One region of the Kitasatospora sp. NPDC059571 genome, then DNA from elsewhere that is predicted to be linked to it. Evidence: riboswitches for the same ligand, from Rfam matches in the RefSeq annotation. Region 1 holds a riboswitch; each other region holds the start of a gene.

Region 1 (6,906 bases):
TGCCATCGCCGCCTCCCGGTGCTCGGTTGACGCCTGCGCGCCAATCACTTGCCGTGATGTACCCGCTACGGATCGTCATATGCGAACCGGAGCCTCCGGATCCGGGAGGTGCGGGGGCGGCGCCGACAGGGAGTGGGCACTGTGCCGGCGTGCAGGGCGGCACCGGCCCGGACGCCGGCCCCGTCCGGCCGGATCCCGGGGGCGGGCAGGGCCCCGCGGGCGGACTCAGGAACCGCCCTCGACCAGCAGGTGTTCCAGCACGGGCAGGGCGTCCCGGAGGACCGCCTGCTCCCCGGGGCTGAGCGCGGCCACCCGCCCCGCCAGCAGCTCGGACCGCTCCTGGCGGATGGTCGCGAGCAGGCCGGCGCCGTCCGGGGCGAGTTCCACCAGGGTGGAGCGGCCGTCGTTCGGGTCGGGGACGCGGCTGACCAGGCCGGCGGCGACCAGCGGGCCGACGGTCCGGGTCATCGAGGGCGCCGCGACACGTTCCAGGGCGGCCAACTCGCCGAGGCGCAGCGGGCCGTGCTGCTCGATCCGGGCCAGCGCAGACTGCTGGGCGAAGGTGAGGTCCTGGCCCGCGGACGCCTGGGCGAGCTGCCGGTGCAGCCGGGCGACCACCAGGCGCAGCCGGACGACACCGGCCGGGTCCAGGACGCCTCGGGCCGGCTCGTCCTGCTCCCCCGGGCCGGCGGCAGGCCCGCTGCCCTGCGGGGCGGTCATGCGGCGCCCCGGCCCGCGGCGTCCCGTCCGGCGGCCGCCGCGGCCCCGGCCGTCCCGTTCCCGTCGGCGGGCCGGCCGCCGCGGCGCTCGGTGCGCTCGCGCAGCAGCGAGGCGGCGGCCGCGACCAGGGACATCGCGATGGCGAGGCCGAAGACCACCATCAGGCCGTCGTGGAACGGGCCGGAGATCAGGTGCGGGAAGAACTCGCGCCCGGTGAGGGTCTGCGCGTTGCCCGCGGGCAGGCCGGACAGGACCTGCGGGCCGAGCAGCTCCCGGATCGGGTTGTAGCCGAGGAAGGCGGCGAAGAGCGTGCCGACCGGGGGCAGTTGGGCGACGGCGTGGGCGTCCGCGGCGGACACGCCCTGGGCGGTGAGGCCGCCGGACAGGGCCTGCGGGAGGGAGCCGGCCAGGCCGGCGACCATCAGCGAGAAGAAGACGCCGATGGAGAGCACCATGCCGGCGTTCTGGAACGTGGCGCGCATGCCGGAGGCCGCGCCGCGGTCGGCGGCCGGGACGCTGGACATCACCAGCGCGGTGTTCGGCGCGGCGAACAGGCCGCCGCCGAGCCCGTTCAGGAAGACCAGCAGCGCGAACGCCGGGTAGCCGAAGTCGGTCGGCAGCGCGAGGAGTCCGGCGAACGAGGCGGCCATCACCACCAGGCCGCCCGCGGCGAACAGCCGCGCGCCGAACCGGTCGGAGAGGTGTCCGGCGACCGGCCCGGCGGCGAGGAAGCCGATGGTCAGCGGGACGAGGTAGATGCCCGCCCAGAGCGGGGTGTCGGCGTAGTCGTAGCCGTGCAGCGGCAGCCAGATGCCCTGCAGCCAGACGATGAGCATGAACTGCAGGCCGCCACGGGCGACCGAGCCGAGCAGGGTGGCCAGGTTGCCGCCGGCGAAGACCGGGTCACGGAACAGCCGCAGCGGGAACATCGGTTCGGCCACCTTCGTCTCGACCAGGCAGAACACGCCGAGCACGGCGGTGCCCCCGATCAGGCCGGCCAAGACCCAGGGGTTGGTCCAGCCCATGGTGCGGCCGCCGTAGGGCTGGATGCCGTAGGTGATCGCCGCGAGCAGCGCGGTCAGGCCGGCGGCGAAGGTGATGTTGCCCCACCAGTCGATCCGGCCGGGGCGGCGCACGCCGGTCTCGCGCAGCGAGCGGTAGGCCCAGACCGTGCCGATGATGCCGATGGGCACGTTGACCCAGAAGATCGACCTCCAGTTCCACTCGGCGAGCAGCCCGCCCAGCACCAGGCCGATGAACGAACCCGCGATCGCGGCCACCATGTTGACGCCGAGTGCCATGCCGCGCCGGCTGGCCGGGAAGGCGTCCGTGATGATCGCGGCGGAGTTGGCCATCAGCATCGCGCCGCCGATCGCCTGGACGACGCGCCAGCCGATCAGCCAGATCGCCCCGCCGCCGCCCTGCAGCGGGTCGAGCGAGAGGACCACCGAGGTGACCGTGAAGATCAGGAAGCCGGCGTTGTAGATCCGCACCCGGCCCCAGATGTCGCCCATCCGCCCGAGGGTGACCACCAGCACCGCAGTCACCAGCATGTAGCCCATCAGCATCCACAGCAGGTAGCTGACGTTGCCCGGCTGCAGCGGGTCGAGGTGGATGCCGTTGAAGATCGCGGGCAGCGAGATCAGCACGATCGACGAGTTGATGGTGGCGATCAGCATGCCCAGCGTGGTGTTGGACAGCGCGACCCACTTGTAGCGCGGGTGCTCCGCCCCGATCAGACCGCGGCGGGCCCCGCCGGGCGCCGCCGCGGGCGCGGGCCCTCCGTCCGGTGCAGTCATCGCCGTCCCTCCCCCTCGAAGATACTTAGCTGACATCAACTAAATTACTGCGCGCGACGGCGCCTCGCCAGGGTCCGGACGGACCCGCGGGCGGACGGCCGGGTCACGACCCGCGCGGCCCCGGCCCGGCCGTCGCCACGGCTTCCCCCGCGGAGCGGGCAGGCGTACGGTGGCCACACGGCACCGTGCGCATACGCGCCACCGCCGATCCCCCGAAGGTCCAGCGACCTACCGCACCGCTGGAGGCCGACGATGGCCGACCCCAAGGCGTTCCTGAACACGCCGCGGAAGCTCCGCGCCCGGCGTGCCGCCGAGGCGCGGGTCCGGGACTGGCAGGAGGTCTACCAGCCGGGGGCGCTGCTGCCGATCATCGGGGGCCAGGCCGCCCGCTGCATGGACTGCGGCCTCCCGTTCTGCCACCAGGCCTGCCCGCTCGGCAACCTCGTCCCGGAGTGGAACCGGCTGGTCGCCGACCAGGACTGGCGGGACGCCGCGGACCGGCTGCACGCCACCGACAACTTCCCCGAGTTCACCGGCCGGCTCTGCCCCGCCCCCTGCGAGAGCGCCTGCGTGCTCGGGATCATCGCCGAGCCGGTCACCATCCGCAACGTCGAACTCGCCGTCGTCGACCGCGCCTGGGAGCAGGGGTACGAGGTGCCCTGCCCGCCCGACCGGCCGACCGGCCGGAGCGTCGGCGTCGTCGGCTCCGGCCCCGCGGGGCTGGCCGCCGCCCAGCAGCTGACCCGCGCGGGCCACGCCGTCACGGTGTACGAGCGGGCCGACCGGATCGGCGGCCTGCTGCGCTACGGCATCCCGGACTTCCGGCTGGAGAAGCACCGGCTGGACCGCCGGATCGACCAACTCCGCGCCGAGGGGACGGAGTTCCGCACCGGCGTCACGGTCGGCGAGGACCTCCCGGCCGCCGAGCTGCGGAGCCGGCACGACGCGGTGGTACTCGCGGTCGGCGCCACGGCGTGGAAGGACCTCCCGGTCCCGGGACGGGAGTTCACCGGCATCCACCAGGCGATGGAGTACCTGCCGCTGGCCAACCGGGTGGCGGCCGGCGACCTCGCCGAGTCCCCGGTCAGTGCGCGGGGCCACCGCGTCGTGGTGATCGGCGGCGGCGACACCGCGGCCGACTGCGTGGGCACCGCGGTGCGCCAATTCGCCTCCGGAGTACGGCAGCTGGACATCAACCCGCGCCCCCCGGACGGCCGGCCGGAGGCCCAGCCGTGGCCGGTCCACGCGAAGGTCCGGCACGAGACCACCTCGCACGAGGAGGCCGGCCGGCAGTGGCCGGCCCGCGACGGCGCCGACGGCGACATCCGTGCGTACGCCTCCACCACGGTGCGCTTCGACGGCGACCCGGACGGCCGGGTCTCCGCCGTCCGCATCGCCGACGCCGCGCCGGGCAGCCGGGCCCCGCTGCCCGGCACCGAGCACGCGCTGGACGCCGATCTGGTGCTGCTGGCGCTGGGCTTCTTCGGACCGGAGCCCGACACCGGGCTGGTGCAGCAGTTCGGGCTGCGGATCGACGCGCAGGGCAACCTCGCCCGGGACGACCGGTTCGCGGCCGGCCCGGACGGGGTGTTCGTCGCGGGCGACGCCGGCCGCGGCCAGTCCCTGATCGTCTGGGCGATCGCGGAGGGGCGGGCAGCCGCCGCCGCCGTGCACCGTTACCTCACCGGCCGGGACGACCTGCCCGCCCCGATCACCCCGGCCAGCCGTCCGATCGTCCCGGAGGACCCGGCACCGGCCGGCTGACCCGCCCGCCTCCCCCGGGCCCGCGCCGGGCCCCCGGCTGGACGGCGGCGCAGGGCCCACTCGACGACCGCGAGGTTGATCACCCAGCCCGCCCCCATCAGCACCGCCCGGACCGCGACCCCCGGACGGCCGACCAGCAGCATCCTGGGCAGCCGGGTCAGCACCTGCGTGCCGGCGCCCAGGCCGATCGCGTAGCCGCGGGCCATCCAGGCCCGGTGCCGCACGATGTCGCGCCGCAGGACCGCGGTCGTCCCGAGGACGAGCGAGACCGCCATGGCCGAGCCGAACACCAGCCGCAGGCCGGCCAGAACCCGGCCGTCGCCCGGGCCGTCGGGATAGGAGACGGTCATCCACAGACCGGAGAGCGCGACCGCCAGCCCGCAGGGCACCAGGACCCGGCCGGCGGCCCGGTGCCACCCGGGCCTGCGGCGCCGCAGGCCCGGCGCGAACCGGAGGGCGCCCAGGACGCCGTACACGCTCGCCGCGACGATGTGCACGACGACGGGCAGCGGGGCCGCGAAGAAGCGCGCGTCCTGCGGCCCGCCCGGCCCGCCGGCCGCCAGTTCGGAGATCCGGGCCGCCCCGGCGGCGACCGGCACGGCGCTCAGCAGGAGCAGCCCGGCGGATCGGACGGGCGGGGCTCGTGCCGGAGCGGGCGGCGGGGATCACGCACCGGATCAGGGTACGAGCGCCGGTCCCGCACCGGATCGGCCGAAAGTACGAGGCCCGCGGCCGAACGCCGCGGGCGGGCCGACGGCGGGAGGGACGACGGTGGCCGGTCGGCGGGGCGACGGAGGGGCGGCGGCGGACCGCCGGGGGCCGCCGGGGCCGCGCGAGGGCTCGCGGGGCGACCTGCGGAAAGGGCGGGGTGTGCGCGGCCGGTGCCCGGGCGCGGCCGCAGGGTCGGCCCACGAACCGTCACCGGAGCGTCGAGGTTCGTGTGATGATCATCCGCTGGCGGCCGCGGCACCGGAGGTCGTGGGCCCGATTCCGGCCACCACCCCGCCACAACCCGGACGAATTCCCGCTCGGGAATTCCGACCGGAATTCCGCCCTATTTCCGGGATAAGGACGACGCGGACACGACAGGTGAATCGGGTCGGCAATCGGGACGCGTCGCTCCACCCCCGCCGCCACCTGCGACAGCAGGGCGCGGAGCGCCCCGGACCGGCGCGCGGGCTCCCCGTGCCGGCGCGTTCGGCGAGTGCACTCGTGATGGTTGTGTGATTGTCGGGATGCCAGCTTGTTACTGAGGCACCGATCCCTCTAATCTCCGGTAGCAGCCCGCCAGCACGGGCGCCCGAGATGCGGCACGCCGAACCCTGCCCACCGCGTCACACGGGTCACCGACCAGACCCTGGGCAGGGACGGGGGACCCACACGTACCACGCCGTCCCCACGGCTAGGGGTGAAGCCGCCCTCGCGCGGCCGGGCCACCTCCCGGTCCGAACCCGACAGCTCACCTCGCAGGCGTGCGGAGAGGGAACTCGATGGGTTTCATCGGCTCCGGCCGCCACCGCCGCCCCACCCAGACCGAGCGGGCCGTCGCCGCGGCCGGCGTGGCAGGCGCGGGAATCGCCATTCCGCTGCTCACCGCGACCGGCGCGCACGCCGTCGCCCCCACCACGTGGGACGCGGTCGCCCAGTGCGCGAGCGCCGGGAACTGGGCCAAGGACACCGGCAACGGTGCCTACGGCGGGCTCCAGATCGACCTGCACAGCTGGGTCGCCTACGGCGGCGACGCCTACGCCGCCGAGCCCGACCACGCCACCCGGGACCAGCAGATCGCGGTCGCCGAGCGGATCCTCGCGGACCGCGGCGCCGCCAACTGGGGCTCCTGCGCCACCTCCGCCGGGCTGACCGGCGAGGGCCGCGCCACCACCCAGCCCACCACGCCCGCGGCGACCACCCCGGCGGCGCCCACCACCGCGCCCGCCGCCCCGGCCACCACGGACCCGGCCGCCCCCGTCCAGCGCGGCAGCGCGGCCCCGGTCTTCCCCGGCATGCAGGGCCGCGACGCCTCCGGCCTGTACTGGTACCAGGCCGCCGACGGCGGCTGGTACTGGACCACCAGCCAGCAGGTGTACGAGCAGGCCACCGGCACCGGCCAGTCGGCCGCGCCGACCGGCACGCCCACCCAGGACGGCCAGGCGCCGACCTCGACGACCGGCACGCCCACCGCGCCGACCACCACGCCCGCCACCCCGGCGCCGGGCACCACCACCGCCCCCGGCGTCCCGGGCACCGCCACGGCCACCCCGCCCGCCCCCGGCACCCCCGGCACCCCCGGAGTCGCGGACCCGACCGGCCAGGCCGGCACCCCGGCCGGCGACCCGGGCACCCTCGGCACGCCCGCCGCGCCCGCCACCACCGGGACGCCGGCCCCGGCCGCCACCCCGGCGCCCACCACGTACACCGTCACCGAGGGCGACACGCTGTCCGGCATCTCCGACACCCACAAGCTGGGCGGCTGGAAGCACCTCTACGACCAGAACCAGTCCACCGTCGGCGAGGACCCCGACATGATCCACCCCGGACAGGTCCTCGAGATCCACTGACCGGCCCGCGCCCGACCGGCGGGCCCCCCCCCCCCCCCGCGGGGGGGGCGGGGGGCGGGGGGGAG
Region 2 (6,906 bases), on a different contig from region 1:
CGAGCGGGCCGCCCGGACGTCCTGCGTGCCGAGCACGAACTCGGTCGAGCCGCCGCCCAGGTCGAAGACCAGGTAGGGCGCCTTGAAGTCCCCGCCGGCCAGCTCCTTGGTGGCGCCGGTGAAGGAGAGGTGGGCCTCCTCCTCGCCGCTGACCACCTGCGGGGTCACCCCGAGGATGCCGTGCACGCCCGCGGTGAACTCGGCGGCGTTCTCGGCGTCCCGCGAGGCGCTGGTGGCCACGAAGCGGGTCCGCTCGGGCCCGACCCCGTACCCGGCGATGACCTCGGCGTACTCGCGGCAGGCCGCGAAGGTCCGCTCCAACGCGTCGGGGTGCAGCCGGCCGGTGGCGTCCACACCCTGGCCGAGCCGGTTGATCACCATCCGGCGGTCGAGGTCGGTGATCTCCCCGGTGGCCGGGTCGAGATCGGCGACCAGCAGCCGGATGGAGTTGGTGCCGCAGTCGATCGCGGCGACCCGGGTGGCGGTCACGACTCCTCCTCCTGCTCCGCGCGGCGCTTCTTCTCGGCGCGCTCCGCGGTCAGCCGCTCCTTGGCCGCGATCACCTCGGCGTGGTCCTCGTCCTTGGCGCGGTTCCTGGCGACCCGCGCGCCGGCCGCCTCGACCTCGGCCGCGGAGACGCACGGGCCCTTGGCCCACCAGTCCTCCAGCATGCCGATCGCCTCGTCGCCGAGCGGGTTGACGCCGGGGCCGGCCGCGAGCGCGTGCCCGACCAGCACGTGCAGGCACTTCACCCGGTCCGGCATGCCGCCGGCGCTGGGGAAGCCCTCCAGCACCTCGATCGCGTCGCGCCGGGCGATGTAGTCCTCGTGGGCCCGCCGGTAGGCGGCGGCGAGCTCCGGGTCCTGCGCGAGCCGGGCGGTCTGGTCCTTCATCACGCCGTCGGCCTCCAGGGTGCCGATCAGCGAGGCGGCCCTCGGGCAGGTCAGGTAGTACAGGGTAGGGAAGGGGGTGCCGTCGGGCAGCCGCGGGGCGGTCTCGACGACGTCCGGGTTGCCGCACGGGCAGCGGTGCGCGACGCCGCGCAGGCCGCGCGGCACACGGCCGAGCTGGGCGGCGATGGCCGCCGTGTCGCGGTCGGCGTCGGTGGCCGCGGTGGCGTCGGGAAGCTCTTCAGAGGTCATGGGGTGCTGTCTTCGTGAGGGGCGGGGGCCTGGTCGGCCAGGTCGACCGAGTCCAGGACGGTGGTGTACCAGGGTTTGGCGGCCCGGACGGGGCCGGAGCCCAGGGCGTCGGCGGAGGCCGGCCCGCGGCCGGCGGGCGCCGACGGGTCGATCGAGACGAACGGCGTCTCACCCGGCATCGCGTAGTGCAGCCGCTCGCGGGCCTGCGCCTTCACGTACTCCGGGTCCTGCCAGCGGGCCTTCTCCCGGCGGAGCTCCTCCACCTGCTGGCGGGCGTGCTCGGCCCGGGCCCGCTGCGCCGCGATCTCGGAGCGCTGGCTGAGGAACTGCCGGGTGGGGTAGGCGAGTATCGCCACCAGCGAGCACAGGACGAGCACGAGCACGGTCGCGCGGCTGGTGAAGCGCGGACGCCCCGCCAGTCCCGGGATCTTCCACATCGCTCGTACCCCTCCTGCTCACGCCGGTGCCCCGGCCCCACCCTACGGGGTGGACACCGGGGCACCGGTCCAGCGGCCGTGTGTCAGCCGCGGGGTGTCAGCTCAGCCCTCGAACTTGAAGCGCGGGAACGCGCCGCGGCCCGCGTACTCGGCGGCGTCGTCGAGGATCTCCTCGATGCGCAGCAGCTGGTTGTACTTGGCGACGCGCTCGGAGCGGGCCGGGGCGCCGGTCTTGATCTGGCCGCAGTTGGTGGCGACGGCGAGGTCGGCGATGGTGACGTCCTCGGTCTCGCCGGAGCGGTGCGACATCATGCAGCGGTAGCCGTTGCGCTGGGCCAGCTCGACGGCGTCCAGGGTCTCGGTGAGCGAGCCGATCTGGTTCACCTTCACCAGCAGCGCGTTGGCGGTGCCGGTCTCGATGCCGCGGCGCAGGCGCTCCGGGTTGGTGACGAACAGGTCGTCACCGACCAGCTGGACCTTGTCGCCCAGCTTCTCGGTCATGGCCTTCCAGCCGTCCCAGTCCGACTCGTCCAGCGGGTCCTCGATGGAGACCAGCGGGTACGCGGCGACCAGCTCGGCGTAGTAGTCGATGAGCTCGGCGGAGGAGATCGCCTTGCCCTCGAAGGTGTAGGCGCCGTCGTTGTGGAACTCGGAGGAGGCGACGTCCAGGGCGAGCGCGACGTCCTTGCCCGGGGTGTAGCCGGCCTTCTTGATGGCCTCGACGATGAGGTCGAGCGCCTCGCGGTTGGAGTCCAGGTTCGGCGCGAAGCCGCCCTCGTCGCCGAGGCCGGTGGACAGGCCGCGCTCCTTCAGCACGCCCTTGAGCGTGTGGTAGACCTCGACGCCCCAGCGGACGGCCTCGGAGAAGGACTCCGCGCCGATCGGGGCGATCATGAACTCCTGGATGTCGACGTTGGAGTCCGCGTGCGAGCCGCCGTTGAGGATGTTCATCATCGGCACCGGCAGGACGTGCGCGTTCGGGCCGCCCAGGTAGCGGAAGAGCGGCAGGTCGCTGGCCTCGGAGGCGGCGTGCGCCACGGCGAGGGAGACGCCGAGGATCGCGTTGGCGCCGAGCGAGGACTTGTCCGGGGTGGCGTCCAGGTCGAGCATGGCCTGGTCGATCAGGCGCTGCTCGGTGGCGTCGTAGCCGACCAGCTCGGGGCCGATCTGCTCGATGACGGCGAGGACGGCCTTCTCCACGCCCTTGCCGAAGTAGCGGTTCTTGTCGCCGTCGCGGAGCTCCAGGGCCTCGAAGGCGCCGGTGGAGGCACCGGACGGGACAGCGGCACGACCGGTGCTGCCGTCGTCGAGGCCGACCTCGACCTCGACCGTGGGGTTGCCGCGGGAGTCGAGGATTTCGCGGGCTACGACGACATCAATGGACGGCACGAGGCATCTCCTAGCGGAAGCGGATGAGGGTCGTTACGACCAGAGCCTAGCCGCACGGGCCCGCCGGGCCATGCCGGGCATGGCCCTGTCTCACCGTGTGGCCCGACTACTCGCCGGTAGTTCACCTGGAGGACGGCAGCCGGGCCCGGCCGGGCCTCCCCGCCCCCGCGGGCGGCGGGGCGGGGAGGCGGTGGGCCGGGGCCGGTCCGGGCGGGCCCGGTGGGGCGTCAGCCGAGCCGCAGCTGCTGGCCGGGCAGGATCAGGTCGGGGTCGGCGCCCACCACCGCGCGGTTGGCCGCGTAGAGCTGCTCCCAGCCGCCCGGCAGCTGCCGGTCGGCGGCGATGCCCGACAGGGTGTCACCGGGCCGCACGGTGTAGTCCTCGCGGCCGACCTCGGGCAGCGGTACGGCCTGGAGGGTGCGTTCACCGCCGTCGGCGGTGTCGGCCGTGTCGGTGGCGTCCTCCGGCGCCGGGCGGTCCGCGGTACCGGCGTACCGCTGGTAGATCTCCCGGTGCGCGGTCCAGTACCAGCCGCCGTTCTTCGGGTACCAGTACACGGCCGCCTCGGCGTCCCAGCCGGCCTGGCCCGGGAACTGCGGGGCGCCGGCGGAGCGGGGGCCGCCGGTACTGCCGCCCTCGGCGGTGTCGGCCTTGGCGGGCGCGCCGCCGCGGGTCAGGCCGGCGCGTTTGGAGCAGACCGGCCACGCGCCGGGCCCCTGGGACGCGAGGACCTTCTCGGCGACGGCGATCTGCTGGCCCTTGGTGGCCAGGTGGGCGTAGGCCGCGTACCTGGTACCGCCGAAGCCGCGCCAGGTGCCGGCGGTGAACTGCAGTCCTCCGTAGAAGCCGTTGCCGGTGTTGATGCTCCAGTTCCCGCCGCTCTCGCACTGGGCGACCTTCTCCCAGGTGGACACCGGTGCGGCGGTCGCACCGGCGGCGGTGAGCAGCGGCAGGGCGAGGCCGGCGCCGGTGACGCCCGCGACGGCGACCGCCTTCTGGGCGGAGGTGCGGCGGCGGTGGCGGCCAGGTCCGGTGAAGAGCATGGGTTGTCCCTCTCCGAACGCCTGCGAGGTGAGCTGTCGGGTTCGGACCGGGAGGCGTGGCCCGGCCGCGGGGAGCAGGAGGGGACCTGCTGACGCGGCTTCACCCCTAGCCGTGGGGACGGCGACGAACGTGGTTCCCCCGCCCCTGTCCTGGGTCTTGTCCGGTGTGTCGGTGCGCGGTGGACAGGATTCGGCGTTCCGCGACCGAGGCCCGCCGGTGCAGGCCGATCCGGAGAGTAGGCAGATCGAACGACCAATCACAAGCTCATATCGCCGATATCACGCAAGAATTACGACGCCGCGATTATCGCCCACGAACGAAACCGATTTGTCCGGTTTGACGGGCATTCGGGGACCCGGCGACACGCACCGCACCGACACGCCGTCAGCTGGTCCGGCCGGGTGCCCCGCCCCGGTCGCCGGGTCACCTCCCGGACGGCGTGAAGGAGACCGGGAGCTCGCGCAGCCCGCGCATGATCAGGCCGCCCCGCCAGCGCAGCTCGGCCGGGTCGGCGGCGAGCTCCAGGTCGGGCAGCCGGGTCAGCAGGGTGGCCAGCGCCGCCCGGCCCTCGAGCCGGGCCAGCGGGGCGCCGATGCAGTAGTGGATGCCGTGGCCGAACCCGAGGTGCGGGTTGTCGGTGCGGGCCAGGTCCAGGGTGTTCTCGTCGGAGAAGCGCGCCGGGTCGCGGTCGGCCGCGGCCAGCACCACCAGCACCGGGTCGCCGACCGGGATGTCCGTGCCGCCGATGGTCAGCGGCCGGGTGGCGAACCGCCAGGTGGCCAGCTCCACCGGACCGTCGTAGCGCAGCAGCTCCTCGATCCCGGTCTCCAGCAGCCCGCTCTCCCCGAGCGCCACCGACTCCTGCAGCAGTGCCCGCTGCCCGGGGTTGCGCAGCAGCGCGTACAGACCGTTGCCGATCAGGTTGACCGTGGTCTCGAAGCCGGCGAAGAGCAGGATGAAGGCCATCGCCGCGGCCTCGTTCTCGGTCAGGTGCTCGCCGTGGTCGCTGGCCCGGATCAGCCCGGAGATCAGGTCGTCGCCGAGGTCGGCGCGCTTGCGGTGGATCAGCTCGGCCAGGTAGCCGCGGATCTTCTTCACGGCCCGGCCGACGCCGCCGCGCCGGCCGGCGTGGTGTCGGATCATCATGCCGGCCCAGTCGCGGAAGTCGTCCTGGTCCTCGGCCGGCACGCCGAGCAGGTCGCAGATCGCGTAGATCGGCAGCGGGAAGGCGAACTCGTGGATCAGGTCGGCGGTGCCCCGCTCGGCGAAGGAGTCGATCAGCCGGTCGGTGAGCTGCTGCACCCGCGGCGCGAACTCCGCCACCCGGCGCGGGGTGAACGCCTTTGACACCAGCCGCCGCAGCCGGGTGTGGTCCGGCGGGTCGATGTTCAGCAGGTGGGTCATCAGGTCGGCCTGGCGCTCCCCCGGGATGCCGACCCGCCCGGTGCGGTGCGCCTGCTCGCTGTGGTGCACCGGGTTCTTGGAGAGCCGGGCGTCGGCGAGCGCCTGCCGGGCGTCCGCGTACCGGGTGACCAGCCACGCCTCCACCCCGCTCGGCAGGGTAGTGCGGTGCACCGGCGCGTGCTCGCGCAGCCATGCGTACGCGGGGTAGGGGTCGGCCGCGAACTCCCACGTGAAGAGCTCGGGCCGGTGGGTCTGGGGGGTGTCCGGCATGTTCCAGACCGTATCTTGACCCGGTCGGGCGTGAGTCTGGTCACCTGGGGGGTAATCCCTGTTGCGGAGGGTCGCGGGGTGCCTACCATCCTCCGATAACCGTGGTGACGGCCGTGCGGTGCCGTTCGCGGGGGACGCTCAAGGAGGAGCAGGCCATGCGAGTAGCCGGGGCAGTGGTGGTCATCGCGGTACTCAGCGGGGGCGACGGCGGCGACCTGGCCCGGCGTTTCGCCGCCGCGGGTGCCAGGGGGATGCTCGTCGCCGACCTCCGCCCCGGCGTCGCCGAGGACCTCGCGACCGAGCTCGACCGGCCGGGCTGCCCGGTGGTCGGCGTCAGCGGCGACGTCCACCAGCCCAGCGACATCGCCGCCCTGGTGGCCACCGCCGCCAAGCACCTCGGCCCGATCGACCTGTTCGCGGTCGCCGGCCCGCACGGCGAGCGGATCGTCCCGCTGGCCGAGCTGCCCGGCCACCTCGACCCGCTGGCCGAGCTGCTCGCCCTGGTCGGCGAGGCGATCGGCGAGGTCGTCCCGCCGCAGCGTCAGCCGCTCAGCCCCTCCGCGGCCCGCACCGCCGCACGGTAGCGGCGGGCCGCCGCGCGCAGCGCCGCGTCCACGTCGATCCCCGCGTCGTGGCCGCGCTGCGCCACCGCGAGCAGCAGCTCCCCGGCGCTGTCCGCGGTCAGCTCGCCGGGCAGCTCGTACGGGGCGTCCGGCACGGCGGTGAAGCCGGCCCGGCGGACCCGGGAGACCAGCTTCGCGGCGTACGCCAGCGCCGGCAGCCCGGCGGGCACGCCGTCGAGCACCGAATCGCGCTGCTTCTCGGCGGCCTTGAGCTCCTCCCAGTTGGCCTCCACCTGGGCCGACCCCTCCGCCCGGACGTCGCCGAAGACGTGCGGGTGGCGGTACATCAGCTTCTCCACGATGTCGCCGGCCACGTCGTCGACGGAGAACGGGTCGTCCGGGTGCTCCTCGGCGATCCGGGAGTGGAAGAAGACCTGGAGGAGCACGTCGCCGAGCTCCTCCCGGAGGGTCGCGCGGTCACCCTCCTCGATCGCCTCGACCAGCTCGAAGGCCTCCTCCACCAGGTACTTCACCAGCGTCTCGTGGGTCTGCTCGGCGTCCCAGGGGCAGCCGCCGGGCGAGCGCAGCCGGTCCATCACCGAGGCGAGGTCCAGCAGCCGCGCCCCCGGCAGGTCGTAGGAGCCGGGCAGCAGTTCG
Region 3 (6,906 bases), on a different contig from region 1:
GTGCCGCGGGGGGTGGTAGAGGCTCGACTTCTCCTTGGGCAGGGTGTAGATGCCCGACAGGAAGAACGTCATCGAGGCCTTGTACTGCTCGGCGAGCTTGAGGAAGCGGGCGAACTGGCCGTCGTCCGTCGCGCCGGCACCGTCCCAGGAGAACACCACGAACTGCGGCGGCTGCTCGCCGGGCTTCAGCTTCTCCGGCTTGGGCTGGTTGGGCTGGGCGCCCGTGTCGGACGTCGATCCGTCGCCCAGCGGCGTCCCCTGGACCGGCTTGCCCGACCCGGCTCCGGCGCTGCCGTTTCCGCTTCCCGGGCCGCCCGAGTCCCGGGAAACGGAACCGGTGCTGCCACAGGCGGCGACTGCCCCCAGTGCCGCGGTGGCCGCACCGGCACTCAGCACAGCCCTGCGCGAGATGCTGCTCATGGTCTCCCCTACCGCATGGTGTCCGCGCGCTCGTGGGACGCACCGGCTCCCGAGGGGGCCGGTGCGACGCCGACAAAATCGGACAATTGATCTGTTTCGCTGCCCAAGGATGTCACGTCCGCCCTGTGGTCCCGCAACGCCGTTCTCATCCGATATTCATCACGCACGCGGGCCGGGGGCGGCTCCCGGGCAGCCCTCTCTGTTGCCGTCCTGAGACAGATCCCGTGGCCGCGCACGGCCGGCGAGGACGGGAGGCCGGGGATGGGGGGCGTCAGGCAAGCGCGAGGGCGCGGCGCCGACGCCGGACCAGGCGGGCCACCCCGGCGCTGATCAGGCTGGCTGCGGCGCAGGAGACGCCCATGCTCAGCCAGGCCGTGTTGAACCAGTGGCTGTTGAGCCAGCCGAGGCTGACGATGTATGCGGCCCAGACGACGGCCGCCAGCGCGGACCAGCGCAGGAAGACGCGGGACGCTGCGGGCGAGTGGCCGACGGCAAGATCGATGATGGTCCGTCCGGCGGGAACGAACCGGGCGATGATCACGATGAGGGCGGCGGCCCGACTGGTCCGCTGGGCGAGGCTCTGCTGGACGCGCTCCACGCTGGCGGCGAGCTCCGGACGGCGGTCCAGCCGCCGGCGTACGGACGGTGCGCCCCGACGGGCCAGCTGCAGCAGGAGGAGGTCACCGAGGAACGAGGCGACGGCGACACCCAGGCCCAGCAGGACCGGAGCCCCGTCCATGTCGGAGGTCCTGAGCACCGCGAGGATCACCAGGGTGCCGCTGGGCAGGAACGGCAGGAACGCGTCGCCGAGTACGGCGAAGAGCGCCAACGCGCAGATCCATGACGGTCCCAGTACCGCTGCGGCGTCCATCGTGGACCTCCCTCCAGACCGCCCAGGAGGAGAGCAGTGCTGCGAGGCGTAACGCTAGCGAGTCGACCTTTCATGCCGTGAAGCACCCCCCTGTGCTCAGCCTCACAGGAGGGCGCTCACCAGGGCATGCGGGGCAGGGACAGCCCTGCGATCGGATCGGCACAACCCCGGCCGCACCGCAGGAGAGAGGGGGGAATGGGGCGAGGGCCCGGGGGGGGGGGGGGGCAAACGGTCGGGAGGGGCCGTGCGGGTCGGCGGAGCCGGCCCCGGTGCCGGGGGACGGGTCAGGAGACGTCCCGGTCGGCGGCGGCCGCCGCCCGGTCGGTGCCGCCGTCGGGCAGCTCGGTGCCGGTCACGGCCTTGGCGTCGCCCGTCCGGTGCTGCGGGCCGTCGGCGTGGGCGCTGGGGGCGGTCAGCGAGGCGACGACGCCGACCGCGAGCGAGGCAAAGGCGAGCATGCTGCGCTTCTTCATGCCCTGCCCAACGAGCCGTCCGGTCCGCGGTTACGCGGCCGGCGCGGCGGCGCGGCCGGTGTAGCGTGCGGCCGATCGACCCGGGGCGGGCCCGGGTCCGCGAGGAGGCAGGGCGCCATGCCGTTCATCAACGTCAAGCAGCTGGCCGGCCGCACGCCGGAGCAGCGGGCGGAGATCGCCCGGGAGCTGACCGCCGCGTACACCCGGGTCACCGGCGTGGACCCGGCGGCGGTCTGGGTCCTGATCGAGGAACTGCCGGCGGAGAACTGGGCGGCCGGCGGCGAGACCTACGCGGCCAAGCGGGCGGCCGCCGCTGCCGGCGGGGCGGACGGCTCGGGCGGGACGGGCGAGGCCGGGCCGGCGGGCGGCTGACCGGGCCGCGGCCCGCCGGGGCGTCAGATCCCGTCGACCTTGAACGGGTCGTGCTCGGCCAGCAGCTTCTCCAGCCGGGCCTGGTCCACCCGCGAGGTGAGCTCGCCCGCGTCCTGGCGGTCGCGGACCACCTTGGCCAGGGTGAACGCCGAGGTCACCACGTACAGCAGGGCGACCGCGAGGAACGCGCGCATCCAGGCGCTCACCGGGAGGCAGGCGATGCCGACCGCCAGGGCGGCCAGCGCGAGGGCGAAGGACAGGACGGCCTGGACGTAGTACGCGGCCGTGGTGCGGGGCTGCATCGGTGCGCTCATGCCTGCAGCATCCCGGAGCGCCGGCGGCGGCACATGAGTACGGATACCCAAGTGCGCCGTCACCTCCCGTGACGGTCCCGGACCGGCCGCTTGGCAAACCGTCACAAATCGCCCAAGTCCCCCGAGCCCGGTGCAAGTCCGTAACCGAGAGCACTTGGAATCCGGGGGGACCTCGCATTAACGTTTGATAACGCAGCGCGGTCGGCAACGCCGTACCCGAACGGCACCGTGCGCGTGTCGCTCAATCCCGCGGACCACCCCTGCGGTGGACCCGGGAGCCGGGGAACCACGTTCCTTGGGGTGAATCGGCCGGGCCCTGGCCCTGCCGTAGGAGACCTTCCTGCTCCGAACCCGTCAGCTAACCCGGTCGGCGAGAGGGAAGGAAAGGAGTCCGCCCCCGTGGCGTCGACGACCTCGGCGGATCCCACCGCCGCACCCACCCAGCTCCTCGACCACCCCTGGGAGCAGGCCGATCCGGCCCGCCACCGGCTGCCCCGCCAGACCCGGGGCGGCAGCCCGCTGCTCGGTGTCACCGCGACCATGGCCGCCACCTTCGGCGCCGCCGGCCTGACCGCCGCCGCCGCGGGCCCGGCCGCCGCCGCGGAGCCCGCCGTGTCCGCGCCCGACGGCGCCCAGGGCGCCGCCGACCCCGGCCTCGCCCTCGCCGCCCGGATCCAGCAGCAGGCCGACACCCGGACGGCCGCCGAGGAGACCGCCCGGCTCGCCGCCGCGCAGGAGGCCGAGGCCCGCCGCGCCGCCGCTGCCGTCCAGGCACCCGTCGCCGCCCCGGCCGCCCGCCCCCGGACCGACGCGCCCTCCGCCCCCTTCGCCGCACCGCTGTCCGGCTTCTCGCTCGGCGCCGTGTACGGGCCCGGCGGCTCGCACTGGGCCGCCCTGCACACCGGGCTCGACTTCGAGGCCCCCGCCGGCACCCCGGTCACCGCCGTCGGCGACGGCACCGTCACCTCGGCCGGCTGGGCGGGCTCGTACGGCTACCGCGTCGTGCAGACCCTGCCCGACGGCACCGAGATCTGGTACTGCCACCTCGCCCGGCTCGGCGCCACCTCCGGCCACGCCCCCACCGGCACCGTCCTCGGCGCCGTCGGCGCCACCGGCAGCGTCACCTCGCCCCGGCTCCACCTGGAGATCCGCCCGGGCGGCGGCGCGCCGACCGACCCGCAGCCCTGGCTGCAGGCCCGGGGCATCCGGGTCTAACCCGCTTCCGGCCCGTCCACCTGCTGCCCGGCGGGCGCCCAGCCGTCCGGGAGCGGGCGGCCCTCAGCGAGCGCCCGGTCCTCCGCGTACGCGCGGAGCTCCTCCGTGCCCGGCTCCGGCGCGAGGTCGGGATACTCCGCGACCAGCAGCTCCGGCAGGCCGGGGACCGTCCACTGCCCGCACAGCCACAGCGCGGCATCCTCGGCGACTGCCTCGAACTCCTCGAACCCGCCTGCGAGTTCCTCCGGCATCGGCTCGCCCATTGCGGTCAGCGCGGCCAGGTTCCGGTAGCTGCGACGCATCAGCCCGTGCTCCAGCAGCCGCCGCGCACCGTCGGTGGCCATGCCGATCGACAGCAGGTGCGCCCGGCTCCACAGCAGTTCCGCGTCCGGGCCGGCCACCGCGTCCAGCTCGCCGCCGTCCACCAGCGCCGCGTACGCCGCGACCCGCTCCTCGGGCGAGAGCTCGCGGAACGCGTCCAGCCAGGCCCGCACCGCGTCCCAGTCGCCGGTGTGCACGCCGTGCGCCTCCAGCAGCAGGGTGTACAGCCGCGGCCAGGTCAGCAGCTGGGGCCGGCGCAGCAGCGTGGTCAGCAGCTCGCCCTGCCACTCCGCCTCCGCGTGCAGCCGCTCCTGCCGCTTGGCGTTCAGCCGGCGCGCCCACCGCTGACGGTCGATCAGCAGCCGCACCGCCGCGCCGTACGCCGCGGGATCCCCGACCGGCTGGACGTACAGGTGCAGGCGCTCGTGTAGCAGCTGCTCCAGCACCGCGGACCCCAGCTCGGGGAAGCCGTCGTGCAGCGGGGCCCCGCCCAGCTCCAGCAGGGTCAGCACCGTCCGCAGCACGTCCTCGGGCACCGGCTCCAGGCCCTGCCCGTCCGCCCAGGCGAGCAGGTCCTCGGTGCGGGTGTACGGGATGAGCTGCAGGTCTTCGTCATTCACGTCCCGTACCGTAGCCGCTGCACCGCGGCCCCGCGCGGGAGGAGCCGACGGGCGACCGGTCGGGGGTAGGGTCGGCCGGCATGACACCCGAACAGGTCCCGTCGGTGCGGCCGGTCCGGCTGACCGGCCCGCGCCTGGCGATCCGCGAGTTCCACCTCACCCCGCAGGACGTCGACGGGCTGCACGCCGTCTTCGGCGATGCGGAGACCGCCCGCTTCCTGCCCTTCGAGCCGCGCGACGCCGAGGAGTGCGCCGACCAGATCGAGCTGTACCTGGAGGAGGCGGAGAAGCGGCCGCGCACCGTCTACCGGCTCGCGGTCACCCTGCGCTCCGACGGCCGGCCCGCCGATGCGCCCCCCGTCGGCCAGGCCGTGCTCGGGCTCGACGGCGACCGCGCCGGCACGCTCGGGTACGCGCTCCGCCGCGACCTGTGGGGCAACGGGTACGCCGGGGAGATCGTCGCGATGCTCTGCGGGCTGGGCTTCGGCCGGCTCCGGCTGCACCGCCTCGCGGCCCGGGTCGACCCGGCGAACACCGCCTCGGCCCGGGTGCTCACCCGAGCCGGATTCCACCTCGAGGGCCGGATCCGGCACGACCTCTTCCTGCACGGCACCTGGCACGACTCCGACCAGTTCTCGCTGCTGGAGGACGAGTGGGTGGAGGAGGCCGCAGGGCAGGGGTAGGGCCAGCCCCACCCCGGACTCGGCAGCAGGCTCCATTCCGCCGGTCCCCCCGGCACCGGCACTGTGGAACCGTCAGCAAAGGACGAGACCGAGGGGCCGAGATGAGCACCGGCACACTGCACCGCACCGCCCACGACGCGTGGCCCGCCGGGCCCGGCACCGGGGCCCGCCGCCCCGGCTTCCTGCGGGCGCCGTTCTCCGCAGCCACCTACCGCGAGATCGGCTACGTCCTGACCGGCCTCCCGCTCGGCATCGCCGGGTTCTGCCTGGCCGTCACCGGCGTCGTCCTGGGCGCCGGGCTGGTGGTCACCGCCGTGGGGCTGCCGGTGCTGGCGCTGCTGCTCACCGCGGCGCGCGGCTTCGGCGCACTCGAGCGCCACCGCGCCCGCACCCTGCTGGGTGCGGAGGTCGCGGCGCCCGCCCCCGTCCGCCCGGCGCGCCGGGGCGTCTGGGGCGCCGTCACCGCCCGGCTCGCCGACGGGGCAGGCTGGCGGGCCGTCCTCTACCAGGTGCTGATGTTCCCCTGGGCCGTGCTCGGCTTCGCGGTGACCCTGACGTTCCTGATCACCGGCTGGGTCCTCGCGCTCTACCCGCTCTACCACTGGGTCTTCGCCCGGTACACGGACTGGCCCGGCTACCGCGTCTACGACTTCACCACCGACGCCGGGCGGCACTACGCCTACTACATCACCTCGCCCGCGCAGATCGCCGGCGTCTCCGCGGTCGGCCTGCTGCTGGTGCTGGTCACGCCGTGGCTGGTGCGGGGGCTCACCGGGGTCAGCCGGGTCGCCGTGCGCGGGCTGCTCGGGGCCCGCTGACCGGGGGCGGGCGCCGGGGGCCGTCCGCCCCGGCCCGGATGGCGGCGGCCGTGGGGCCGTGGTCCGATGAGGCGGTACCGCCGCCTGCCGAGAGGGGCCGCCGTGCCCGGCGCAGCACCGCCCGCCACCCTGGTGACCTCGCGCCCGCTGGACGAGTACTGCGCGGTCTTCGGACTCACCCGGGCCGTCCTCGGACGGCTCCCGGGGCCGGTGCTGGACTGCCCCGGCGGGGCGGCGGGCCTGGCCGCCGAGGCCGACCGGATCGGCTGCCGGGTGATCGCCGCGGATCCGCTGTACGCGGTGCCGGCGCCCCAACTGGTCTCCCTCGCCCGGGTCGGACGGGAGACCATGGCCGCCGCGATGCGCGACCGCCCCCGGCTGTACGCCGCCCCGCGCCACGTCCGGCCCGACAAGTACCTGCGCAGCTGGGACCGGGCCCGCCTGCTCTTCTCTGCCGACCGGGCCGCCAACCCCGGCCGGTACGTGGCCGCCGAACTGCCCCGGCTGCCGTTCGCCGACGGCGCCTTCGCCCTCACCCTCAGCTCGTACCTGCTGTTCGCCTACCCCGACCTGTTCGGCCCGCAGGAGCAGCTGGCCGGCCTGCTGGAGCTCGTCCGGGTCACCGATCCGGCGGGCGAGGTCCGGGTGCACCCCCTGCACGACGGCTCCGGGCGGCGCTGCCCCCACCTGGGCGCACTCCGGTCCGGGCTCGGCCGGGAGGGGGTGGCCAGCGAGATCCTGCCGGTCACCGCGGGGGGTGTGGCCCGCCGCGTCCTGGTGCTGCGGGCGGCCGGTGCAG
Region 4 (6,906 bases), on a different contig from region 1:
CCCCGTCGTTGCGTCCGATCAGGCGCGAGTCCTCAGCCCTCCTGGGCGCGGTGCGGCGGCTCCCCGGTGCGGTGGGCGTCGGCGGCCTCGCCGGCCCTTGCCTCGGTGCGCCGGCCGCGGGCCAGGTAGTCCAGGACGACGAGCTCGATCGCGTCCTGCGGGCTGCGCGTGCCGGACAGCAGCATCACCTCGATCGCCTGGTCGGCGTCCAGGGTGACGGTGACCTTCGCCATGGTGGCTCCCTCTCCTCGGGTCCGTCAGGAGGATAGGGCGTCCGCCGCCGTCCGCGCGAGGGCAGGCCGAAGCCCCCGGGGCCGAGCGGCCAGCCCCGGGGGCTTCGGTGGAGAGGGGTTCGACCTCGGTACGGGTCAGATCCGGCCGGCGAAGTCCGGGGCCCAGTTCGCGATGGTCTGGGTGCGGACACCGGCGCTCGGGTTGGCCGCCTCGACGTACTTGCCGTCGCCCACGTACATGCCGACGTGGTAGACGCCCGAGTTGGAACCGTTGTTGGACCAGAACAGCAGGTCGCCCGGCTGCAGGTTGTCCAGCGAGACGCGGGTGGAGAAGTCGGCCTGGTCGGCGGCGACGCGCGGGATCGCGATGCCGGCCGCCTTGTAGGCCGCCTGGGTCAGGCCGGAGCAGTCCCAGCCGCCGTTGCCCGTGCCACCGTAGATGTACGCCTGGCCGACCTTCGACAGGGCGAAGTTGACCGCGGCGGCCTTGGAGCCGGTGACGGCCTTGGCGGCGGTCGTGGTGGTGGTGGCCGCGGCCGGGGCGGCCGTGGTGGCCGGCTTGGCGGCGGTCTGCGCGGCGCCGCTCTGCGCGGTGGCGGAGCCGCCCAGCGACAGCTTCTGGCCCGGGTAGATCGAGTCCGGGCCCTCGGTCAGGACGGACTTGTTCAGGTCGTAGAGCTTCTGCCAGCCGCCCTGCACGTGGTTGGCGGTGGCGATGCTGGACAGCCAGTCGCCGGCCTTCACAGTGTAGGTGCCGCTGTGGCCCCAGGAGCGGTGCTGCTTCCAGGACTTGCCGCTCTGGGCGGGCTTGGCGTCCTGCGAGGCGGTGGAGCCGGTGCTCGGGGCGGCGGGCTTGGCGGCCGGGGTGCTGGCGGCCGGAGCGGCCGGGGCCGGGGCGGCGGCGGTGCCGCCGGGGTTGATCGCCGGGGCGGGGCCGCCCTTGGTCAGACCGGCCTGGATGGAGCAGACGGGCCAGGCGCCGGGGCCCTGGTCGGCGAGCACCTTCTCGGCGATGGCGATCTGCTGGTCCTTGGTGGCCTGGTTCGCCTGCGGGGCGTAGGTGTGGCCGCCGTAGGCCGCCCAGGTGCTGGAGGTGAACTGCAGGCCGCCGTAGAAACCGTTGCCGGTGTTGATCGACCAGTTGCCCGAGGACTCGCACTGGGCGACCTTGTCCCAGGTGGCGACCGAGGCGGCGTTCGCGGTGCCGGCGGTCAGGCACGGGATCGAGAGGCCGATGCCGACGACGCCGGTGGTGGCGAGCAGGCGGCGGGTGCGCTTGGAGTTGATGGACAGCATGAAACAGCGTTCCTCTCCCACGCCTGCGAGGTGAGCTGTCGGATTCGGGCTGGAGTTGCCCGGCCGCAGCTACGGGCACGTCGGAATCCGACGTGTCCGCGCATGCGGCTTCACCCCAAGCCGAGGACCGGTGCTGGACCGGTCCCGGGCGACTTACCTGGTTCCCCCGCCCCTGCCGAAGTGCGTTTCGCTTTGCCAGCCGGCCCGCCGGCAGGACTCGGCGTTCGGGGCGACTGGGTCCGTGTGACCACGAACGTGGGAGGACATTAGACAGACTTAAGTTCAAACCGCAAACATGTGTGACGCCGATCACGCGTGATCTTGAATGAATTCATGATCGATTTTTCCCGGCGATTGTGATCGCGTCCGGCCGCTTCCGCACAATCCCCTTGAATGCAAAGCCGCTTGTTTATGCTTCAGGCGGCGGGGCCGGCCGCGGCCCCGGGGGAGGGCTTGCCGATCATGAAGCACCGTGCCGTGCCGCCGGCCGGCGTGCCGGGGCCGCAGGTCCCGCGCCGGGGGGGGGGGTGGCGGCGGCTGCTCGGCTGGCTCGCCGTGCCGGTCGTCCTGGCGGCGGTCGGCGGCGAGGAGCTGATCCGCCGCACGCTGGTCTCCGGCGAGGCCGCCGTGCCGCCGCTCCCGCACCCCGCCGGCGGGCCCTCCACGGCCGCGGAGAGCCGCCCCGGGGGCCTTCCGGAGGCCGGGAGCCCCTCGCCCTCCCCGCTCGACCTGACGGGCCGCCGCTGGTCCGACGCGGGCGGCTGGGGCGGCGCGGTGCCTGGCGCCCGAACCGCCGTCAGGATCTCCGACCGGGTGCTGCTCGACACCGACGCCGCCGTGGCCTCGCTGCTGATCGAGCCCGGGGGCTCCCTGGTCTTCGCCCCCGAGCGCAGCCTGACCCTGGCCTCGGCCGGGAACGTCGAGGTCCGCGGCACCCTCGCGCTCGCCCCGGCGGGCAGTGCGGTGCACACCCTGCACTTTCCCTCCGTGGACGAACGGAGCTTCGTGGGCGGCGGCATGACGGTGGCCGGTACGGACACCGGGCTCTGGGTGACCGGCGCCGGCTACCTCCGGCTCGACGGCGCCGCCAAGACCGCCTGGGTGCGGGCGGCGACCGCACTGCGGGCCGGCGACACGGCGATCACCCTGGCCGCCGTCCCCGCCGGCTGGCAGGCGGGCGACGAGCTCGCGGTGACGCCCACCGGACCCCCCGAGGGCGACGACTTCTCCACCCGATACGATCTGTGCACGATCGGACGGGTCGACGGCCGGACGGTCACGCTGACCGCCCCGCTCGCGAACGCCCACCCGAGGGTCGCCGTCGGCGCCGGCCTCGCGCTCGGCGCCGAGGTGCTGAACCTCACCCGCAGCGTCCGGGTCGAGGGCACCGCCCAGGGCCGTGCCCACGTGCACGTCACCAGCTCCCGCCGGGCCGACGTCCGGCACGCGGCACTGCGCTGGCTCGGGCCGCGCACGCCCGGCAAGGACACCTTCGCGGGGGCCCGGGTCACCGAGCCCGTGCTCGGCCGCTACGGCCTGCACTTCCACATGCTCGGCGACGCCTCCCGCGGCACCGTCGTGGAGGGCGTCGTGGTCCGCGACACCGGCAGCCACGCCTTCGTGCCGCACGCCAGCCACGGCATCACCTTCCGCAGCTGCATCAGCCACCAGACCTGGGAGGACGCCTACTGGTGGGACGGGCCGGTGGACACCCGCACCCCGCAGACGCCGTCCGACGACATCACCTACGACTCCTGCGTGGCCTCCCGCACGGTCTACGAGCCCGCCGAGCGCGGCTACCGGCTGACCGGCTTCGCGCTCGGCGCCGGCACCGGGGGCACCGCCCGCGACTGCGTGGCCGTCGGCGTGCAGGGCGCCACCGGGGCCTCCGGCTACGAGTGGCCGGAGACCAGCGAGGGCGTGTGGACCTTCGAGCGCTGCCTCGCCCACAACAACGCCCGGAACGGCATCTTCGTCTGGCTCAACGCCCAGCACCACCACACCGTCGGACCCTTCGTCGCCTACCACAACGGCGGCTGGGGCATCGAACACGGCGCCTACCTCAACGACTTCGACTACGGCCCCGGCGTGCTCTACGGCAACGCCGCGGGGGGCCTGGCGGTGCACGCGCTGGGCCGCGACCGCGGCACCGTCTTCGACGGCCTGCTGATCGACGCGGCCGGGCGGTCCGACTACGCCGTCGTCACCGCCAAACACCAGCTGGCCGGCGAGAGCGTGACGATCAGCCGGTGCCGGCTGACGGGCTATCGGAAGGCCGGTGTGGCCTTCCGCGCCACCCCGGACGGCAAACCGGACGACATCGCCGTGCTGGACTGCTCGTTCGACGGCAACGAGGTCTGGCTCGACCCGGACTCCGCGGACGGGGCGAGGATCGTGCTGCGCCGGGCGGGCGACCGGCAGGCCGTCCGGCTGGCCAAGGACGGCCCCGGCGAGGCCAGGCCGCAGTGGAACGCCACCGCCTCGCCGGAGGCCGTGGACACCCCGCCGCGCGCCGTGGCGGCACCCTCGGTGGCCCTGCGGGACGCGGCGGCCGCCACGACCCGGCTCAAGGTCTGAGCGGGCTTCGGGCGTCGGGCTCCGGGCGTCGGGAGCCGGGCGGCGGGCTTCGGGCGTCGGGCTCCGGGCGTCGGGCTTCGGGCAGCAGGCGGAGGCCGGTATCGCTGCCCGGCGACGGCGACGGCGACGGCGACGGCGCTGGCGACGGCACTGGCGACGGCAGTGACGGCGACGGGTGCGGGTGGACGGCCCGGTGCGGGAGGACGACGAGGGGGGGCGCGCCTGGGGGGGGGGCGCGCGCCCCCCCGCGGTGCGGCGAGCGGCGCCGGTCAGCAGGCGGTGGCCAGCTCGCGCCTGGGCAGCGTGCGGGGCACCACCGCGACCACCCGGCTGCCGGCGGCCGGGTGCAGGTCGACCCGGACCTTCAGGCCGGCGGCGCGGGCCAGCACGGCGGCGACCACGGCGGCGGCCGCCGCCGAGACCAGGCCGCAGGCCAGCAGGCCCAGTCGCGGGCCGTACTGGTCGGTGACCCAGCCGACCAGCGGGGCGCCGATCGGGGTGCCGCCGGTGAAGACGAGGACCAGCAGGCCCATCACGCGGCCGCGCATCTCGGGCTCGGTGGCCAGCTGGAGCGCCGAGTTGACGGAGGTGTTGAAGGTCAGGCCGAAGACGCCGATCAGAGTCAGCAGGACGGCGAAGGTCCAGTAGCCGGGTGCGAACGCGGCCAGCACCTCCAGGGCGCCGAAGGCCAGTGCCGCACCGACCAGCCGCCGCAGCCGCGGCGCGCCGCGCCGGGCCGCCAGCAGCGCGCCGGTCAGCGAGCCGACCGCCATCGCGGTGTTCAGCAGCCCGTACTCGCCGGCGCCCACGTGGAAGGTGTGGGACGCGAAGCCGGCGAGCAGGGTCGGGAAGTTGAACCCGAAGGTCCCGATGAACCCGGCCAGCACCATGGGCCAGAGCAGCTCCGGCCGCTCGCGGACGTAGCGCAGGCCCTCGCGGAGCTGGCCGCGCTGCCGGGCGATCGGCGCGGTCGGGCGCAGTTCGCTCTCGCGCATCGCCAGCAGGCCACCGATGACCGCGGCGAAGGACAGCGCGTTCACCGCGAACGCCCAGCCGCTGCCGACCGCGGCGATCAGCAGGCCGGCCACGGCCGGGCCGACCAGCCGGGCGGTCTGGAAGTTGGCGGCGTTCAGGCTGACCGCGTTGGCGAGGTCCTTGGGCGGGACCATCTCGCTGACGAAGACCTGCCGGGCCGGGTTGTCGACCACGGTCACCAGGCCCAGCAGCAGTGCGAACAGGTAGACGTGACCCGCCGTCACGACGCCGGTGACGGTGAGCACCGCGAGGCCCGCGGCGAGCAGGCCCATCGCGCCCTGGGTGGCGATCAGCAGCCGGCGCTTGGGCATCCGGTCGGCGAGCACGCCGCCGAACAGGCCCAGCAGCAGCATCGGCAGGAACTGCATCGCGGTGGTCACGCCGACCGCGAACGGGCTGCCGGTGAGGCTGAGCACCAGCCAGTCCTGGGCGATGCGCTGCATCCAGGTGCCGGTGTTGGAGACCACCTGGCCGACGAAGTAGTAGCGGTAGTTACGGATCCGCAGGGAGGAGAACATCCCCCCGGGCCGGGTGAATCTCGCCCCGGTGGGGCTCCCCGGTGCGGGGGCGGACGCGGCGGTGGGAGCCGCCGCGGGGCGTTCGCAGGGGTCGTCGTCGCCGGTGCCGGGCAGGCCCACGGGGGCGGGTGCCTGGCTCTCGGCGGCGGCAGCGCTCGCGGCTGTCGCGGCTGCGGTGAGGTCGTCGGTACGGGTGGCGGCGGCGCTGGCTGCGGCCGGCGGTGTCACGTGGTTCTCCCCTCGGGGCGCGGTGGCGGGCAGGTGTGCCCCCGCGCGGCTGGTGATGCTCTTCGTTCCTGCGGTGATGCGGTACTCCTTCTTCCGGGTGCCGTGGGATGTCGTCCGCGGGCGGGCCGCGGGCCGGGCGGTGCGGTCGGGTCAGAGGTGGGCGAGCTTGTAGAGCGCGGGCGCGGCCGCACGGACCAGCGCCCATTCCTCCTCGGTCAGCCCTTCGGCCAGGTCGGCCAGCCAGGCGTTGCGTCGCCGACGGCTCTCCGTGAGGATCGCCTCGGCCTGCTCGGTGCTGCTGACGACCACCTGGCGGCGGTCGTCCGGGTGCGGCTCGCGCCGCACCAGCCCCTTCTCCTCCAGCATCGCGATGATCCGCGTCATGGACGGCGGCTGGACGTGCTCGCGCCGTGCGAGCTCGCCGGGCGTCGCCCTGCCGCAGCGGGCAAGGGTGCCGAGCACCCCCATCTCGGTGGGGCTCAGCGACTCCTCGACCCGCTGGTGTCTCAGCCGGCGGGCAAGGCGCATCGTGGACGACCGCAGCTGGCTGACCGCTGCGAGATCGTCCTCGGACATCTCGGGCATGGTCCTTAGACTATGTCATTACTCTCGCTAAGGAAAACAGGATTTCGATCACACCCCGGGGCGGACCCCGGGGCTGGTCCCTCAGCCGGCCCGCCGGCCCGCTGCCGCCGGGGGCCGCGCCCGCCCGCCGCACCGGCATGCGACCCCGCGGTGACCGGACGGTGAACCCGGTGCACCCAACTGCGGGGCGCATGTGCGGATGGTGCGGAGCAGGCCTGGACATCGCGTCAGGGCTTGGTGACGGGGCGATGCGCCAAACGTGAAGTACCGCAGGTGACCTGCGAGTTCACTGAATCTACCGGCGTTGCCCATGATCGGAGGGGGTCGCTAGGGTGCCCATTGTCAGGAACACAGCACGCCGGCACTGTGCGCCCCCAACTCCGTCCTGGGAGTCCCCTTGGGTCACATCCACCACGCTGTCTACGGCTGGGTGA

Evidence for each region. A riboswitch is a leader RNA that binds a small molecule or an ion and turns the genes downstream of it on or off. The one in region 1 is predicted to bind cyclic di-AMP.
Region 2: another riboswitch for cyclic di-AMP. It lies ahead of ACFV0G_RS15120 (transglycosylase family protein); the one in region 1 lies ahead of ACFV0G_RS28740 (transglycosylase family protein).
Region 3: another riboswitch for cyclic di-AMP. It lies ahead of ACFV0G_RS07625 (M23 family metallopeptidase); the one in region 1 lies ahead of ACFV0G_RS28740 (transglycosylase family protein).
Region 4: another riboswitch for cyclic di-AMP. It lies ahead of ACFV0G_RS30075 (transglycosylase family protein); the one in region 1 lies ahead of ACFV0G_RS28740 (transglycosylase family protein).

Annotation. Positions count from the first base shown of each region.
Region 1 covers NZ_JBHWBW010000343.1:57-6,962, reverse strand. The annotation lists gene ACFV0G_RS28765 (beta-glucanase) at 1-6, opposite strand, end outside; gene ACFV0G_RS28760 (MarR family winged helix-turn-helix transcriptional regulator) at 226-720, opposite strand; gene ACFV0G_RS28755 (MFS transporter) at 717-2,519, opposite strand; gene ACFV0G_RS28750 (glutamate synthase subunit beta) at 2,772-4,283, shown strand; gene ACFV0G_RS28745 (DUF2306 domain-containing protein) at 4,196-4,882, opposite strand; cyclic di-AMP (ydaO/yuaA leader) riboswitch at 5,622-5,772, shown strand; gene ACFV0G_RS28740 (transglycosylase family protein) at 5,774-6,841, shown strand.
Region 2 covers NZ_JBHWBW010000107.1:10,694-17,599, reverse strand. The annotation lists gene ACFV0G_RS15140 (exopolyphosphatase) at 1-489, opposite strand, end outside; gene ACFV0G_RS15135 (DUF501 domain-containing protein) at 486-1,142, opposite strand; gene ACFV0G_RS15130 (septum formation initiator family protein) at 1,139-1,579, opposite strand; gene eno (phosphopyruvate hydratase) at 1,682-2,968, opposite strand; gene ACFV0G_RS15120 (transglycosylase family protein) at 3,196-4,011, opposite strand; cyclic di-AMP (ydaO/yuaA leader) riboswitch at 4,016-4,217, opposite strand; gene ACFV0G_RS15115 (cytochrome P450) at 4,436-5,686, opposite strand; gene ACFV0G_RS15110 (SDR family NAD(P)-dependent oxidoreductase) at 5,842-6,270, shown strand; gene ACFV0G_RS15105 (MazG family protein) at 6,228-6,906, opposite strand, start outside.
Region 3 covers NZ_JBHWBW010000041.1:8,843-15,748, forward strand. The annotation lists gene ACFV0G_RS07600 (hypothetical protein) at 1-420, opposite strand, end outside; gene ACFV0G_RS07605 (DedA family protein) at 692-1,291, opposite strand; gene ACFV0G_RS07610 (hypothetical protein) at 1,576-1,764, opposite strand; gene ACFV0G_RS07615 (4-oxalocrotonate tautomerase family protein) at 1,882-2,136, shown strand; gene ACFV0G_RS07620 (YiaA/YiaB family inner membrane protein) at 2,160-2,450, opposite strand; cyclic di-AMP (ydaO/yuaA leader) riboswitch at 2,679-2,838, shown strand; gene ACFV0G_RS07625 (M23 family metallopeptidase) at 2,850-3,665, shown strand; gene ACFV0G_RS07630 (hypothetical protein) at 3,662-4,606, opposite strand; gene ACFV0G_RS07635 (GNAT family N-acetyltransferase) at 4,687-5,289, shown strand; gene ACFV0G_RS07640 (sensor domain-containing protein) at 5,391-6,107, shown strand; gene ACFV0G_RS07645 (hypothetical protein) at 6,210-6,906, shown strand, end outside.
Region 4 covers NZ_JBHWBW010000376.1:29-6,934, forward strand. The annotation lists gene ACFV0G_RS30070 (hypothetical protein) at 33-233, opposite strand; gene ACFV0G_RS30075 (transglycosylase family protein) at 369-1,529, opposite strand; cyclic di-AMP (ydaO/yuaA leader) riboswitch at 1,535-1,724, opposite strand; gene ACFV0G_RS30080 (hypothetical protein) at 1,992-4,106, shown strand; gene ACFV0G_RS30085 (MFS transporter) at 4,376-5,779, opposite strand; gene ACFV0G_RS30090 (MarR family winged helix-turn-helix transcriptional regulator) at 6,038-6,472, opposite strand; gene ACFV0G_RS30095 (MHYT domain-containing protein) at 6,870-6,906, shown strand, end outside.